DNA from 3 places in the Actinoplanes sp. NPDC023714 genome. Region 3 is predicted to be linked to each of the others. Evidence: riboswitches for the same ligand, from Rfam matches in the RefSeq annotation. Region 3 holds a riboswitch; each other region holds the start of a gene.

Region 1 (5,135 bases), on a different contig from region 3:
GCGTGCACCAGATGTGTCCGGTCCGCGAAGCGGGTGAGCCGGTGCCGCGCGTGAGCGAGCGCCTCGGTGTCCCGGTCGAGCCCGATCAGGACGACGTCCGGGAACCGCTCGAGAACCGCCTCGGCGTGCCCGCCCAGACCCAGCGTGAAGTCGACGTGAACGGCGCCCGGGAGCGCCAGCCCGGGAGCGAGCAGCTCGAGACAGCGCTCGAGCAGCACCGGCACATGCGTGCCCCGCGGCTCCCCCATGACGACCCCCATAGCCTGCCCATTCACGTGTCTCACCTACGGTGTTTCCCTTACTCGGCCGACGATTTCGGCCCGGCCGCCTGTCCGTACCGCCAGATCCCCATCCGCTCTGCCCGGCGCCGGCGTGGCCGGCCCGGACACGCGCCTGGCGCCGGGGAAGAGGCGCCAGGAGCGGGAGCGGCTGGAGATCTCGCAGTACGGCGGCAGTGGCGTCCGGGCCGTGGTGCGGCCCACCGAGGTGCCACGCCTACAGTCCGCCGGGCAGCACCCCCTCCTCGATGTCGGCGAACTCTTCCTCGCTCGCCGTGAGGTAGTCGTCCCAGGACTGCTTGTCCCAGATCTCGACCCTGGTGCTGGCGCCGATCACCACGAGGTCGCGGCCGAGGCTCGCGTATTCCCGCAAGTGCGCCGGGATCGTCACCCGGCCTTGCTTGTCGGGAACCTCGTCGTGGGCGCTGGCGAAGAACACCCGGCTGTATGCCCGGGCGGCCTTGTTCGTCACCGGCGCCTCACGCAGCTGACCGGCGAGCCGCTGGAACTCCGGCATCGGGAACACGTAGAGACAGCGCTCCTGCCCTTTCGTGATCACGACACCTCCCGCCAGCTCGTCACGGAACTTCGCCGGGAGGATCAGCCGGCCCTTCTCGTCCAGGCGCGGGGTATGCGTGCCGAGGAACATCGGCCAACCCCCCTTGCCGTGGCGTCGCGTTCCTTCGCGGTGGAACGGTCTCGCCTGTCAACTCGGGCCGGCAGTCCCGGTTCGGTTCCTCGGTCCTGCCACTGCGCCCCACTCTACTCCACTTCCCTCCACCTGCAACCCGAATGGAGCCGCTCGCGAGGCCTTTTCGCGGACGAATCCCCAGTTCACAGGCGGTGGGCCGGAGTGGAGGGCCAGACCATGATCGACGACGTCTGGTTTCCGACATCGACCCCAGCGAGTCCGATAACTCCGCGTTCACACTGTGGGAGCCCTCCCGTTTCGCTCCCCGTGGAGGGAAGTGGAGGCGCCCGGTGGAGCGAAGTGGAGCCCTCCGGTGGGGTGAAGCGGGCCGCCGGGCCGGAAGGTGGGGCCCGCCGCGGGCGGGCGGCCGGGAGGGCGGGCACGCCGCGGGCGGGCAGCCGGGAGGTCGGGCACGCCGCGGGCGGGCAGCCGGGAGGGCGCGGGCCCGCCGGGGGCGGGAGGCTGGGAGGGTGAGGGCACGCCGGGGCCGGCGGCGGGTCGCGCCGGGGGAACGTGGCCGCAGGTGTGGTGCGCCACGGGACGGGCGCTGATGCGGTCGGGGACGCGGTAGGTCGTACAGAAGAAGGTCCTGAAGAAACGCCTGTGGGGCGTGACCCAGGCGATCGGGTCACACCCCACAAGGCGTTCGAACTCCAGCCGGCGCCACCACGCCGCCCGGCTCTTCCTTACTTACTACCTACTACTAGGCGACGAGACGCCGCACGACGTAGTTCTTGCTCCAGATCTTGTGCTTGCCGACGCGGGCGCCGGTGTGCGGCGAGTCGTAGATGTAGCCGTTGCCGGCGTAGATCCCGGCGTGGTAGCCGTACGACCCGTTGCGGAACACGATCAGGTCGCCGACCTTCTTCTTGCTCTTGGCGACCTTGGTGCCGTACTTCTGCTGCGAGTTCGCCTTGTGCGGCAGCTTCTTGCCCGCCGCCTTCTTGTAGACGTACTTGGTGAAGCCCGAGCAGTCGAAGCGCTTGGGGCCGGCCGCGCCGTACTTGTAGAGCGAGCCCTTGTGCTTCTTGGCCTCGGCGAGGATCTTGGCACCGCTGGCCTTGACCGTGATCTTCACCTTGCCGGTGGAGGCGCTGCTGTAGCCGGAGCCGGTGAAGAGCGTGCGGACGTAGTACGTGTTCTTCGGCTTGTACGTGAGCGACACGGCACCGCTCTTGGAGGTCGCCGTGTCCCACGTCCGCCACTTGCCGCCGACCAGGCCCTGGAGCCGGACCGTGCCCTTGGCGACCTTGCCGGTGCGCGGGTCGATGACCTTGGCGGTCACCTTGAGGGTGGAGCCCCAGGGGAGCTTCCGGGTGCTGGCCTTGGCGGTCAGCTTGGGCTTCACCGTGGCGGCCGCCTGAGTGGCGGCGACCGTCTTCACGACCGGCGCGGTGCTGGCAGCCGCGGCCGCGGGGGACGCGGTGGCGACCAGCTGGCCGGCGCAGAGGCAGAGACCCAGAGACAGTGCGACAGTGCCGGCGCCGCGAGAAGACATGCGGCGGCCACGGCGCGAACTGTGTTCGTGCACGGTAGAGAATTCCCTCCGGCACGCCTGCGAGGTTAGCTGTCGGGTTCGGGCGGGAAGGTGTGCCCGGTCGCGGGAGGCGACTTCACCCCGAGGCCGATGTTGAGCGGTACCGGCCGGAAATGGTTCCCCCGTCCCTGCCCCCGAATGCCTTTGTGGTTGAACCGATGGAGCAGTGGTCGCACCGTCCAACCCGGGGCAGGGCTCGGCGTGAGCCGTCCGGTGCGAGCCGGGCGGTTGTGCCCGGCCCAACCTTGGTACCTGACGTTCCGCATGATCGTTAGCGCCGAAAAAGTCACGCAGAGTGATTGGCACAAATGTAGGTGTCCGGTTTGTTACCGGCCGGAGACATTTGCCACCACGGAGGGGAACCGGGTGCTCACTCATGGTCGAAAGTTACGGGTGAAACAGAACACACAATTGCCGGAGGATCAACCTCACACCTAGGTCAAAACGTCGGGAGCACCACAAACTCCGAGCGCACGTGATCTTGACCGGTCGGCAACTCGACGTAACCTTCCGGTCCGGTACCCTCGCTGGCGTGACGGACGGGAAGATGCCTCTCATCGCCAAGGTCGCGACCACTGCGTCGAAGACCGCGGCGGCGCTCTCCAGGGCCGCGGGACGCGGCGACGGTTCAGTGATCGGCGGCTGGATCGGCCTCAAGATCGACCCTGACCTTCTGGCCCACCTCTCGTCCGGGCGCGCTGTCGCGCTCGTCTCCGGGACCAACGGCAAGACCACCACGACCCGTCTCACCGCGGCCGCCGTCGGCGTCCTCGGCCGGGTCGCCACCAACTCGTTCGGCGCCAACATGCCGACCGGCCACACCTCGGCGCTGGCGAAGGAGGGACACACCCCGTTCGCCGTGCTGGAGGTGGACGAGCACTACCTCCCCCAGGTCATCGAGGCCACCAGGCCCAAGGTGGTGGCGCTGCTCAACCTCTCCCGGGACCAGCTGGACCGGGCCAAGGAGGTGGCGATGATGGCGCAGCTGTGGAAGGTGGCGCTCGCCAACCACCCGAGCATCAAAGTCGTGGCGAACGCGGACGACCCGATGGTCGTCTGGGCCGCGAGCAGCAGCCCGCAGACCACCTGGTTCAGCGCCGGCCAGCGCTGGCTGGACGACTCGTTCGTCTGCCCGGAGAGCGGCCACCCGATCGAGCGGCAGAACGGCGACTGGTGGTGCACCGGCTGCCCGCTGCGCCGCCCGCGGCCCGGCTGGCAGGTCGAGGACGAGGGCGTCATCGACCCGCGCGGCGACTGGCACCTCGTGAAGCTCCAGCTGCCCGGCAAGGTCAACATCGGGAACGCGGCGACCGCGCTCGCCGTCGCGGCCGAGTTCGGCGTCCGCCCGATCGAGGCACTCCCCCGGCTCGCCCGGGTCACCTCGATCGCCGGCCGCTACGCGCAGGTCGACCGGGACGGCCGCAACATCCGGCTGCTGCTCGCCAAGAACCCGGCCAGCTGGCTGGAGGCGTTCGACATGGCCGAGCAGGCGCCGACACTGCTCTCCATCAACGCGCGGGACCCCGACGGCTTCGACACGTCGTGGCTCTACGACGTCGACTTCTCCCCGCTGCGCAACCGCCCGGTGCTGATCACCGGCGACCGCGCCTACGACCTGGCCGTCCGGCTCCAGGTGAACCAGGTGCCGTTCCGGCACGTACAGAGATTCGACGAGGCGCTCGCGGCGGTGCCGCCGGGCCGTCTCGAAGTGATCGCCAACTACACGGCGTTCCAGGACATCCGAGCGGAGTTGGACCGTGTCAACTGAGAGCCTCCGGATCGTGTGGATCTACCCCGATCTGCTGTCGACCTACGGCGACCGGGGCAACCTGCTGATCCTGGCCCACCGGGCGGCCGCGCGCGGCATCCCGGTGGAGACCTACGAGGTCCGCTCCGACCAGCAGATGCCGACCACTGCCGACATCTACCTGATCGGCGGCGGCGAGGACGGCCCGCAGGCCCTCGCCGCGCAGCGCCTGATCACCGACGGCGGTCTGCACCGCGCGGTCAATCAGGGTGCGGCCGTCCTCGCGATCTGCGCCGGATATCAGCTCTTCGGGCACTCATTCTTCGCAAAAGGGGCGAAGTGTCAGGGTCTCGGTTTGCTCGACATAACCTCGGACCGGGGCGTCACCCGGGCGGTCGGAGAGATCCGCGGTGACATCGACCCGCGGCTCGGGCTGCCGCCCCTGACCGGGTTCGAGAACCACGGTGGGCGCACCCATCTCGGCGCGCACGCCGCGCCGCTGGCCCGGGTCACCGCCGGGATCGGCAACGACGGCCAGACCGAGGGAGCGTGGGCGGGGAAGATCCTCGGAACGTACTCCCACGGCCCGGCGCTCGCTCGCAACCCAGCGATAGCCGATCTGCTACTGCGCTGGTCAACGGGCGCGGATAGGCTTGCGCCCCTGGATGACACCTGGGCCGACCGGCTCCGGCAGGAACGGCTCGAGGCCGCGAGCGCAGTTTGACTTTGTTCTGAACCGACGACAGTTGGGGCGGTACGCCTGCATGACCGACATCCTGATCGCTGCACGCCCTCAGGACGCCGTTCCTTTCTCATGGAAGCGCCGTCTCATCCGCTTCGGCTCCCTCGGCGCCGTGGTGGGCGCTCTCGCGATCGCCGCCG
Region 2 (5,135 bases), on a different contig from region 3:
GCCCGGCCGGTCTCCGGGTCGAGGGCGTACGCCACCGGGTTCTGCATGAACGAGTTGGCCGCCAGGATGATGTATGCCGACAGCAGCGTGCCCACCGCGACGATCACGATGGTGGCCGCGTGCACCTTCCGGGGCAGCCGATCCCAGCCGAAGTACCAGAGCGCCAGGAATGTGGCCTCCAGGAAGAAGGCGAGCATCCCCTCGATCGCGAGGGTCGGCCCGAAGACGTCGCCGTAGAACCGGGCGAACGCGCTCCAGCCGAGCCCGAACTGGAACTCCTGGACGAGCCCGGTGACGACCCCGACCGCGAAGGTGGCGATCAGCAGCTTGCCCACGAACTTCGTGAGATGAAGGTATTTCTCCGAATCCGTGCGCATCCACGCGAGGTGCAGCCCCGCGGCCGTCGCCGCCAAGGTGATCGACAACGGCACGAACAGGTAGTGGTAGATCGTCACGACCGCGAACTGAAGCCGGGTCAGATCGAGCACGTCCATCTTCAAGTCCCCCTACGACGCTTCGTAGTAGATACTACGACGTGTAGTACGACGCCGTGCAGTAGGATGGGACACATGGCAATGGGGGACCTCGAGCGCGACGTCATGGCGAAACTGTGGGACGCCGGGGAGCCGCTGACCGTCCGCCAGGTCCACGAGCTGCTCAGCCGGGACCGCGACCTGGCGTACACCACGGTCATGACCGTCCTCGACCGCCTCGCGAAGAAGAAGCTGGTCATCCAGCAGAAGGCCGACCGCGCCTACCGCTACGTGCCCGCGCAGACCCGCGAGGAGATGACCGCGGGCGTGATGCTCGACGCGCTCAGCGCCACCCCCGACCGGGACGCGGCGCTCGCCTACTTCATGGGGCAGCTGCCGCCCGAGGCCCTGCAGGCAGCGATCGAAGCAGCCCGCAAGCGGTGACCGCGCTCCTGCTGGGCGCTCTCGGACTGACGCTGTCGCTGGTCGCGCCCGGCATCCTGGCGAAGGCGCGCTGGCCCGACCGCGCGCCGGTCGCCGCCGTCGTGCTCTGGCAGGCCCTCACCCTGACCGCGGTGCTCTGCGCCCTCGGCGTGGTGCTGGCCGCCCCCGAGGAGCTGACCCGCGCCGCCGGCACCCGGCACCCGGAGACCGCGGCCGCGCTGATCTTCTCGCTCGCGGTGGCCGCCACCATCGTGATCCGGCTGCTGATCTCGCTGGCCAAGGTGATGTCCCGGGCCCGCGCCCGCCGCGACCGGCACCGGATGCTCGTCGACCTGCTGGACCGGGTGGAGCGCCGCGAGGAGATCCCCGGCGGCGAGGTGCGGGTCCTCGACGGGGCGCTGCCGATGGCGTACTGCGTGCCCGGCCGGGATCCGCGGGTGGTGCTCAGCGACGCGGTCCTCCAGGTGCTCGACCGGGACCAGGTCGACGCCGTCCTCGATCACGAGCGGGCCCACCTGCGGCACCGGCACGAACTCGTGATGGAGTCGTTCACGGCCTTCTACCAGGCCGTCCCGGGGCCGCTGCGGAGCCGGGCGCCGCTGGACGCCGTACATCTGCTGTTGGAGATGGTGGCGGACGATGCCGCAAGGCGCCGCACCGGGCCCGAGCCGCTGCGGGCCGCGCTGGAGCGGCTCGCCGATGCGATGCCGCTGGCCGAGGAGGCCACGGGGGAGACGCGACGGCGGCGGCTGGCTCGTCTGGACCTCCCGGACAGCACGCCCTTCGCGGTGGCCGCCGGCGTCGCGGCGCTCGGCCTGCTGGTGCTACCGACAGTGATCCTGGTGGTGCCGTGGCTCGCGCGCGCCCTGCACGCCTGGCCATTCTGATCACCCTGGGTAATGGAAATGGTGCGCACGGTTTCGCCACGCGGGCGACCTTTCGTATACCGAACCGAGACCGGTACGGTGGTGCCCGGTCCGGCAGCCCCCCATTCGACCACCCGGCCGATCTGCCGAACCGCCGCCTAATCGCTGAAAAAGCGAGCCGGGGACCCAGGTAGTCCGGGGTGAAGCCGCTCCCCCCGAGCGGCCGGGCAGCTTCCCGCCCGAACCCGTCAGCTAACCCGGTCGGCGGTTGGATGGGAAGAAAGGACAACGCACCGAGGTGAAACGGAAAGGCGTCTTGCGCGGTCTGATCTGCGTGATGGCCGCAGCCGGAATCATTCTCACCGGTCCCGCTGTCGCCCACGCCGAGCCCACGCCGGCAAGCGTCGAGAAGCAGATCGACGAACAGTGGAACAAGCTCGAGCCCGTCATCGAGGAATACAACTCGGTGCACACCAAGCTGAAGAAGCTGCGCAAGCAGCAGTCCTCGCTGGCGAAGACGCTGACGCCGCTGCAGGTGAAGGTGGACGTCGCGATGGCGCAGGTCCGGGGCCTGGCCGTCGACGCGTACATGCAAGGCCCGCCGAACGCGTTCAACGCGATGCTGATGAGCGGTTCCCCGACCGGGCTGACCGAGAAGCTCTCGCTCCTCGACCAGCTCGCTCAGAACCAGACGGCGTCGATCGAGAACGTGGCCAAGCTCCGCGACAAGTACGCCGGGGACAAGGCGACGGTGGACCAGCTCGCGACCGAGATCGCGGCCCGGGACAAGGATCTCGCCAGCAAGAAGAAGGCGATCGAGAAAGAGATCGACAAGCTTCAGAAGGCGCGGATCGCGGCCTACGGCACGGCGGACGTCGACGACGGCCCGCTGCGCACCGGCCCCTGCCCGGTCACCTACACCAACGACAAGGGCGGTCGCGCGGCTCAGAAAGCGTGCGATCTGATCGGCAAGCCCTATGTCTTCGGCTCCAACGGCCCGAACAGTTATGACTGCTCGGGTCTGACGCAGAAGGCATGGGCGTCGGTCGGCGTCTCTCTCGAGCATTACACGAAGGACCAGTACGGTTCGACCAAGTCGGTCAGCCGGGGCGAATTGAAGCCGGGTGACCTCGTCTTCTACTACTCCGACGTGCACCACGTCGCCATCTACATCGGTGGCGGAATGGTGGTGCACGCGCCGCATACGGGCGACCATGTGCGGATGGCGACGATCGACCGCGGTCCCATCGCGGGATATCGCCGGCCGGCGTAGCCGATTCGCCGGAAAGGCCGCTCCGCTCCGTGCGGTGCGGCCTTTTCTTTTGTACGGGGAACACTGTGTGTGACGGTGACCACAGGGCCGTTCCCATCCGGCGACTCGCTCGTGACCGGCAGGGGCATAATCGCCTGTCATGAGCGACGCCTTGATCGAGAGCCTCTCCGCCGCGGTGGAGGCCCGCCCCGACGACCTCCCGCTGCGCCTGCACCTGGCCGAGCTGCTGGTCGCCGCGGGCCGCGGCGCCGAGGCGATCGCACACGCCGCTCAGGTCCTCACCCGGGAGCCCGCCAACCAGGCCGCGCAGCAGTTGATGGCACGAGCTCTCGGAAACCCGCCCGAGCCCGCCTCGCCCGCGCCCGCCTCGCCTCCAGCCGCCCCGCCCGCGCCCGCTCCTGCCGGGTTCGACTGGGCGGCCATGGAGCAGCAGTTCGGCGACGTCGTCCCGCCGCGGTTCACCAGCGACGGCGAGCCCGACCCGGTGCGCGGCCACCAGGACCGGGTCTTCGACGTCGAGCGCTCCACCGTCACCCTGGCCGACGTCGGTGGCATGGCCGACGTGAAGAAGCGCCTCGAGGTCAGCTTCCTCGGCCCGCTGCGCAACCCGAAGCTGCGCTCGCTGTTCGGCAAAAGCCTGCGCGGTGGCCTGCTGCTCTACGGCCCGCCCGGCTGCGGCAAGACGTTCCTGGCCCGCGCCGTCGCGGGGGAGATGGGCGCCGCGTTCATCTCGCTGAGCATCACCGACGTGCTGAACATGTGGATCGGCAGCTCCGAGCGCAACCTGCACGACCTGTTCGAGTCGGCCCGCGGCCACGCGCCGTGCGTGCTGTTCCTCGACGAGATCGACGCGCTCGGCCACAAGCGCAGCCAGTTGCAGTCGTCCATGCGTACCGTGGTGAACCAGCTGCTGACCGAACTGGACGGTGTCGAGGGCGGCAACGACGGCGTCTTCGTGCTGGCGGCCACGAACGCGCCGTGGGATGTCGACGCGGCGCTCCGGCGTCCGGGCCGGCTGGACCGTACCGTGCTGGTGCTGCCACCGGACCGCCCGGCCCGCGCCGCGATTCTGGAATATCACCTGCGGGACCGCCCGGTCGCGGGCATCGACCTGGACGCCGTGGCCGCCGCGACCGAGCACTATTCCGGCGCCGACCTGGCCCACCTCTGCGAGACCGCCGCGGAGTACGCGATGCGCGACTCGATCGCGTCCGGCGAGATCCGCATGATCGGGCAGGCCGACATGCTGGCCGCGGCCCGCGAGGTGCGCCCGTCCACCGACGCCTGGTTCGGCACGGCCCGCAACGTCGCGATGTTCGCGAACGAGAGCGGCGAATACGACGACCTGGCCGCCTACCTGAAGAAGCGCAAGGTTCGGTGACCGCCCCGGCGTACCGGGCGCGCGCCCTCGCCGACGTGGGCCGGCTCGCCGAGGCGGAGAAGGAGGTCCGGGCCGGCCTGATCGAGTCTCCCGCCGACCCGGAGCTGCTCTCCCTGCTCGCCGGCCTGCTGCGCCTGCAGGGGAGGCGCGCCGACGCCCTGGACGCGGCGTCGGCGGCGGTGGCCGCGGACCCGCACCTCCCCGGCGTTCATATCGAGCGTGCCGAATGCCTCATGCTCGACGACGGGGCGGCGGACGACCCGCGGACGGCGGAAGCTCTCCGCGAAGCCGAGGAAGCGGTGCGACTCGATCCGGCGCATGCGCCGGCCCATCGGGTTCTCGCCCGGGTGCTGGCGCTGCGCAAGGATTTCGGCGGGGCGCGCGCCGCTGTCGAGCGGGCCCTGGAACTGCATCCACATTCGGTCACCGACCTGCTGACGCTCGGCGAGATCGAACGTCACGCCGGCAACCGCGGGGCCGCCCGGAAAGCCGTCACCGCCGCGCTCGCCCAGGATCCCGGACATCCGGACGGCCGCTGGCTGATCGCCCTGCTGGATGCCGAGCGGCTGCGCGTCCGCTCCTCCCTGCGCGGCCTGCGTGACCTGGCCGCCGACCATCCGGCCAAGCTCAACAGCGCCGCCCTGGCCTGGCCGGTCCGGGGCCTGCTGGGCGGTCTCCGGCGCGGTCTCGCGGCCGGC
Region 3 (5,135 bases):
AGGCGAGGGTGACGCTCTGCTCGACCCGGTCGGCGGCGCAGTCGATGGCGAGGAGCTGGTCGAGCAGCGGGTTCGGGTCGGGCAGGTCGACGGTGACCTTCTGCCAGGATGTCGCGTTCTCCGGCCGGGCCGTGACGATCACCCGGGACGGCGCGGAGCGGGCCGGCGTGCAGCCGCCGGTGCCGAACGTGACCGGCACGTCGACGCGCAGGCCGCCGACCGGGAGCAGCGCGTCGGTGTCGGCCGCGGTCTCGCCCTCGAAGGACGGCAGGACCGGCTCGACCCGGGCCACCCGGATCGGCGTGGGCCCCTCGTTGTGCAGGGCGATCGCGAGCTGGCGGTTCACCTCGTGGACGCGCCACTGCTCGGCCGTGGCGCTGATCGCGAGCGGCGGATCCGGACTCTCCGGGGCTGCATCGCAAGCGGCGAGAAGAGCGGCGAGAAGAGCGGCGGGAAGAGCGGCGAGCAGCGCGGCGGGCAGCAGATCGACGACGGCCACCGCCCGAGACAAGACCCGCATCATCGGGACTGTAGCCGGGTTCCGTCCTCGGCGGGGACTGCCCGTCCCAGGCGGCGGACCGCCGGGATGAGCAGCAGGGTCGCGCTGCCCAGCACGCCGACCACGACCGAGACGCCGAGGACGCGTTCGGCGCCGACCGCGCCCGCCACCGGGCCGGCCAGGGCCTGGCCGATCGGGAGGCTGCCGGTGGAGCCGAGCACCTCGTAGGAGGTCATCCGGTTGAGCAGCTCGGGCGGGGTCTGGGTCTGCACGCTGGTCTGCCACTGGATCGACCAGAACGCCCAGACCAGGCCGTTCGCCCCGGCCGCGGCCAGCAGGAGCGGCAGCTCGGCGTGCAGGGCGATGGCCAGCGGCAGCAGCACGAAGGCGAACATCGCCACGGCGCCGGTCGCGAGCGGGCGACGGGGTGGGAACCGTAGCGCGAGCAGGCCACCCACGATCGTGCCCGCTCCGATCGCCGACTGCATCCACCCGTACGATGAAGGCCCTTGATTTTGACTCACCAGCACCGCACCGAGCGGGATCAGTGGTCCGAAGAGGAAGATCCCGTAGGCGATCCAGACCAGGATCACGCTCCAGATCCAGGTGCGGGCCCGGAACTCGCGCCAGCCCTCGGTGAGGTCCTTGATCGTCGAGCTCGCGGGGCGGCTGACCCTGCCGACGCGCAGGCCGGCCAGGCAGAGCGCGCTGATCGCGAACGTGGCGGCGTCGACCGCGTAGACGAGCCCGGCGCCGAAGAAGCCGAACAGGATGCCGGCCGCGGCGGGACCGAGCAGCTCGGCGACGGCGTTCGCCATCCGGATCGTGGCGTTGGCGCGGTTGGGATCGTCGGTGACCTGCGGGACGATGCCGTTGACGCCGGGCTGGAACATCGCGGCGGCCGTGCCGCTCACCGCCGAGCAGGTGATCAGCAGCCAGAGCGGCGGGGTGCCGGTGAAGAACGCGACGGCCGTGACCGCCTGGGCGACCAGCCTGATCAGGTCGGCCGCGAGCATGAGCGGGCGGGCGCCGATCCGGTCCGCGAACACGCCGCCGAAGAGGATGAACCCGAGGAACGGCACCATCCACGCCGCCAGGACCACGCCGACGCCGGTCGCGCCGTAGATCCCGCCGACCGCGAGTGCGGCGGCCACGGTCAGCATCGCGTCGCCGAAGGCCGAGACCGAGCGGGCGATGAAGTACCGGGTGAAGGTGGCGGTCCAGAGCATGAGCCCACTCTATTAAAAAGACAATTAACTGTACGGGGTGGCAGCCGCGCAAAGCGACGGACCTCCTCATTCGGAAATGCCTGCCATTCCAGGTCACAAACAAGATCAAATAGGGCGAATACTGAGAAGAACGTCACTATCCCGGCCCTCAGGCTTGGAATTCCGTCGATGGGCGTGGTTACCGTCGTGGCCGTCCCGCGATGGCGGGCACCGCGGGCGGTCCGCCGAATCCTGCCGCCGCCCGGGGAATCTATTCGCAGGGCAGGAGCGGGGGACCCAATCAGTACGGCGCCGGAAAGTGACGGCGCCTCGGGGTGAAGCCGCGAAGACGACGGCCGGGCGCCTCTGTCCGAACCCGACAGCTCACCTCGCAGGCGTGGAGGATCATCCATGTCTCGGATCGGTAGACGAACGCGCCTCGCCCTCGGTCTGGTGACCGCGGGCATCACCGGAGCCGGTGTGCTTCTCGCGCCGGCGAGCCCGGCCCAGGCGGCCCGGCAGGTGAACTGGGACGTCCTGGCGAAATGCGAGTCGGGCGGCCGGTGGCACATCAACACCGGGAACGGGTACTACGGTGGCTTGCAGTTCAGCCGCAGCACGTGGAAGGCGAACGGGGGCGGCAAGTACGCCCCGACCGCCGACCGGGCCACGAAGGCCGAGCAGATCAAGGTCGCGACGAAGCTCTACAAGAAACGCGGGCTCAAGCCGTGGCCGGTCTGCGGCAAGAAGCCGGGCGTCTACAAGAAGGCCGGCACCGGCAAGAAGGTCAAGGCCGTCAAGGGTACGTATGTCGTGAAGTCCGGCGACACCCTCGCGAAGATCGCCAAGAAGTACAAGATCAAGGGTGGCTGGAAGACGCTGTACCGGTTGAACAAGGATCGGCTCGACAGCCCGAGCGTGATCTACGTGGGTCAGCGCCTGCGCCTGAAGTGACCGCCCGGACCTGCGCCGGCATCGGGTGCGGGCGCAGGTCCAGCGCGGCTGGGTACCCTGACGGATCATGACCCTCGCCCACGCCGTCCTGCTGTTCCTGGGCGGGGTCGGCGGGGGTCTCGCCGGGTCGATGGGCGGGCTCGCGTCGGTCGTCAGCTATCCGGCCCTGCTGGCCGTCGGCATCCCGCCGGTGGCCGCGAACGTCACCAACACGGTCGCGCTGCTCTCCACGGCGTTCGGCGCCGCCGCCGGTTCCCGCCCGGAACTGCGCGGCCAGGCCCGCCGGATCGCCCGGCACGGCGTCACCGGCGTGGCCGGCGGCACGGCCGGGGCGGTGCTGCTGATGAGCACCCCGTCGTCGGCGTTCGAGCGGGTCGTACCCGGGCTGATCGCGCTCGGCGGGCTCATGCTGCTGTTCCGCGAGCCGCTGCGGGCCTGGTACGTGCGTCCCGGCCGGCGCCCGCCCCTCGCCGTCGCGGTGCTGCTGATCGCGGTCTACGGCGGCTACTTCGGCGCGGGCGCCGGCGTCATGATGCTGGCCGCGCTGTCGGTGGCGGCCGCCGAGCCGCTCGCCGTCACGAACGCGGTCAAGACCGTCGTCCTCGGCTTCTCCAACGTGGCGGCCGCGCTGCTCTACGCCCTCATCGCGCCGGTGCACTGGACGGCCGCCGCGCTGCTCGCGGCCGGATGCCTGCTCGGCAGCTGGATCGGGCCCGCCCTGGTGCGGCGCACGCCGGAGCGGCCGCTGCGGGTGGCGATCGGGCTGGCGGCGCTGGCGCTCGCCACGTTCCTCTGGCACGAGGCGGGGGCGTCGCCCGCGTCGTCGTGAAAGCTAGGATCCTAGGACGCCGCATCCTAGATTCCTAGGATGCTCTAGAGGCGGTGCGCGGGCATCGTAGGGTCGCGGCATGCGTGAAGTGATCGTCGCCCCGATGGCCGGCGGGCCGTCCACCGTCGCGCTGGTCGCCGGCGCCGCCCGGGCCGGGGCGCTGGGGTTCCTGGCGGCCGGCTACAAGACGCCCGACGCCGTCGCGGCGGAGCTCCGGCAGGTCGACGCGATCCCGCACGGGCTCAACATCTTCGTGCCGATGCCGGCGCCCGCGGATCCGGCGCCGCTGGCGGCATACCGGCTTTCACTGCGGGGAGAAGCCGATCGGTACGGGGTGGACCTGCCCCCGCTGCGGACGGAGGACGACGACCACTTCGCGGCCAAGGTGGAGCTCGCCGCCCGATTCCGGGTTCCGGTCGTGAGCTTCACGTTCGGCGTACCCGATCCGGGGATTGTGGAGAGGCTGCACGACGCCGGCTCGACCGTGCTGATCACGGTGACCAGCGCGGCCGAGGCGCGGGCGGCCCTCGCCGTCGAGCCGGACGGGCTGATCGCGCAGGCCGGTGCGGCGGGCGGGCACGCGTCCACGACCGACCCCGCCGGATATGCCGGGACGAGCACCGCCCTGGAGGCCCTCGCCGCGGTCCGGGCGGTGACCGAGGGGCTCCCGGTGATCGCGGCGGGCGGGGTCGGCACCGCCGGCGACGTGCACGGGCTGCTCGAGGCGGGCGCCGCGGCGGTGCAGTGCGGGACCGCGTTCCTGCTCGCCGACGAGGCCGGGACCCGGCCGGCGCAGCGGGCCGCGATGCTCTCCGGCGAGTTCACCGAGACCGTGGTGACCAGGGCGTTCACCGGGCAGCCGGCGCGCGGGCTGCGCAACCGGTTCATCGACGAGCACGACGCGGCGGCGCCGATCGGCTATCCGGCCGTGCATCACCTGACCGCGCCGATCCGGGCCGCGGCCGCCGCGAAGGGCGATCCGGGCGCGCTGAACCTGTGGGCCGGCACCGGGTTCCGGCACGCGAGGCCCGGGCCGGTGGCCGACCTGATCGCACGCCTGAGCGCGTGAAGCCCCGGGCCGGCGGCCGAGGTGATCGCACGCCTGAGCGGGTGAAGCCCGGGCCTGTCGGCTCGGCGGGACCGCCGGGACGGGTCTACTTTCGGTAGCCATGACGGCTACCGGGACGGTTCTTGGCTACGCGATGAAGGGGCTGCACCGGCTGCCCCGCACCCTCCGCCGGGCGGTCCTGCTCCGGGCCGCCGGCGGCGACCTGCCGGCGGTGCCCGACTACGTGCGGATGCTGGAGATCGCCGGGGACCTGCCGGAGACCGGGCCGACCGACGCCGAGTTGTTCGACCGGTTCCCGCAGCTCGCCGCCGTGACGGTCACCGAGCAGCCGGCCGGGGTGCCGGCGATGCTCTACCGGGGTCCGGGCACGCCGGCGGCCGGGCTGGTGTGGGTGCACGGCGGCGCGTTCGTGAGCGGCTCGCTGCGGATGGCCGAGGCGCACTTCACGGCGCTGGCCCTGGCCGCCCGCGGGATCGCGGTGCTGACCGTCGGCTACCGCAAGGCGCTGCGCGGGGTGCGCTACCCGGCCGGGTCGGACGACGTGCTCACCGGGTGGCTGTGGGCCGTCATGAACGC

The links. Region 3 has a riboswitch for cyclic di-AMP ahead of AB0G10_RS34895 (transglycosylase family protein). Riboswitches for the same ligand answer to the same signal wherever they lie in the genome.
Region 1: another riboswitch for cyclic di-AMP. It lies ahead of AB0G10_RS20445 (NlpC/P60 family protein); the one in region 3 lies ahead of AB0G10_RS34895 (transglycosylase family protein).
Region 2: another riboswitch for cyclic di-AMP. It lies ahead of AB0G10_RS38845 (NlpC/P60 family protein); the one in region 3 lies ahead of AB0G10_RS34895 (transglycosylase family protein).

What each region holds. Positions count from the first base shown of each region.
Region 1 covers NZ_JBFAAR010000004.1:239,780-244,914, reverse strand. Annotated here, with positions in the region: gene rsmH (16S rRNA (cytosine(1402)-N(4))-methyltransferase RsmH) at 1-260, opposite strand, end outside; gene mraZ (division/cell wall cluster transcriptional repressor MraZ) at 496-927, opposite strand; gene AB0G10_RS20445 (NlpC/P60 family protein) at 1,673-2,467, opposite strand; cyclic di-AMP (ydaO/yuaA leader) riboswitch at 2,507-2,674, opposite strand; gene AB0G10_RS20440 (MurT ligase domain-containing protein) at 3,054-4,274, shown strand; gene AB0G10_RS20435 (glutamine amidotransferase) at 4,264-4,977, shown strand; gene AB0G10_RS20430 (VTT domain-containing protein) at 5,018-5,135, shown strand, end outside.
Region 2 covers NZ_JBFAAR010000013.1:204,128-209,262, reverse strand. Annotated here, with positions in the region: gene AB0G10_RS38860 (cytochrome ubiquinol oxidase subunit I) at 1-494, opposite strand, end outside; gene AB0G10_RS38855 (BlaI/MecI/CopY family transcriptional regulator) at 570-917, shown strand; gene AB0G10_RS38850 (M56 family metallopeptidase) at 914-1,804, shown strand; cyclic di-AMP (ydaO/yuaA leader) riboswitch at 1,929-2,065, shown strand; gene AB0G10_RS38845 (NlpC/P60 family protein) at 2,100-3,056, shown strand; gene AB0G10_RS38840 (AAA family ATPase) at 3,196-4,437, shown strand; gene AB0G10_RS38835 (tetratricopeptide repeat protein) at 4,434-5,135, shown strand, end outside.
Region 3 covers NZ_JBFAAR010000010.1:259,561-264,695, reverse strand. Annotated here, with positions in the region: gene AB0G10_RS34905 (hypothetical protein) at 1-520, opposite strand, end outside; gene AB0G10_RS34900 (MFS transporter) at 520-1,728, opposite strand; cyclic di-AMP (ydaO/yuaA leader) riboswitch at 1,941-2,120, shown strand; gene AB0G10_RS34895 (transglycosylase family protein) at 2,119-2,661, shown strand; gene AB0G10_RS34890 (sulfite exporter TauE/SafE family protein) at 2,729-3,490, shown strand; gene AB0G10_RS34885 (nitronate monooxygenase) at 3,570-4,559, shown strand; gene AB0G10_RS34880 (alpha/beta hydrolase fold domain-containing protein) at 4,660-5,135, shown strand, end outside.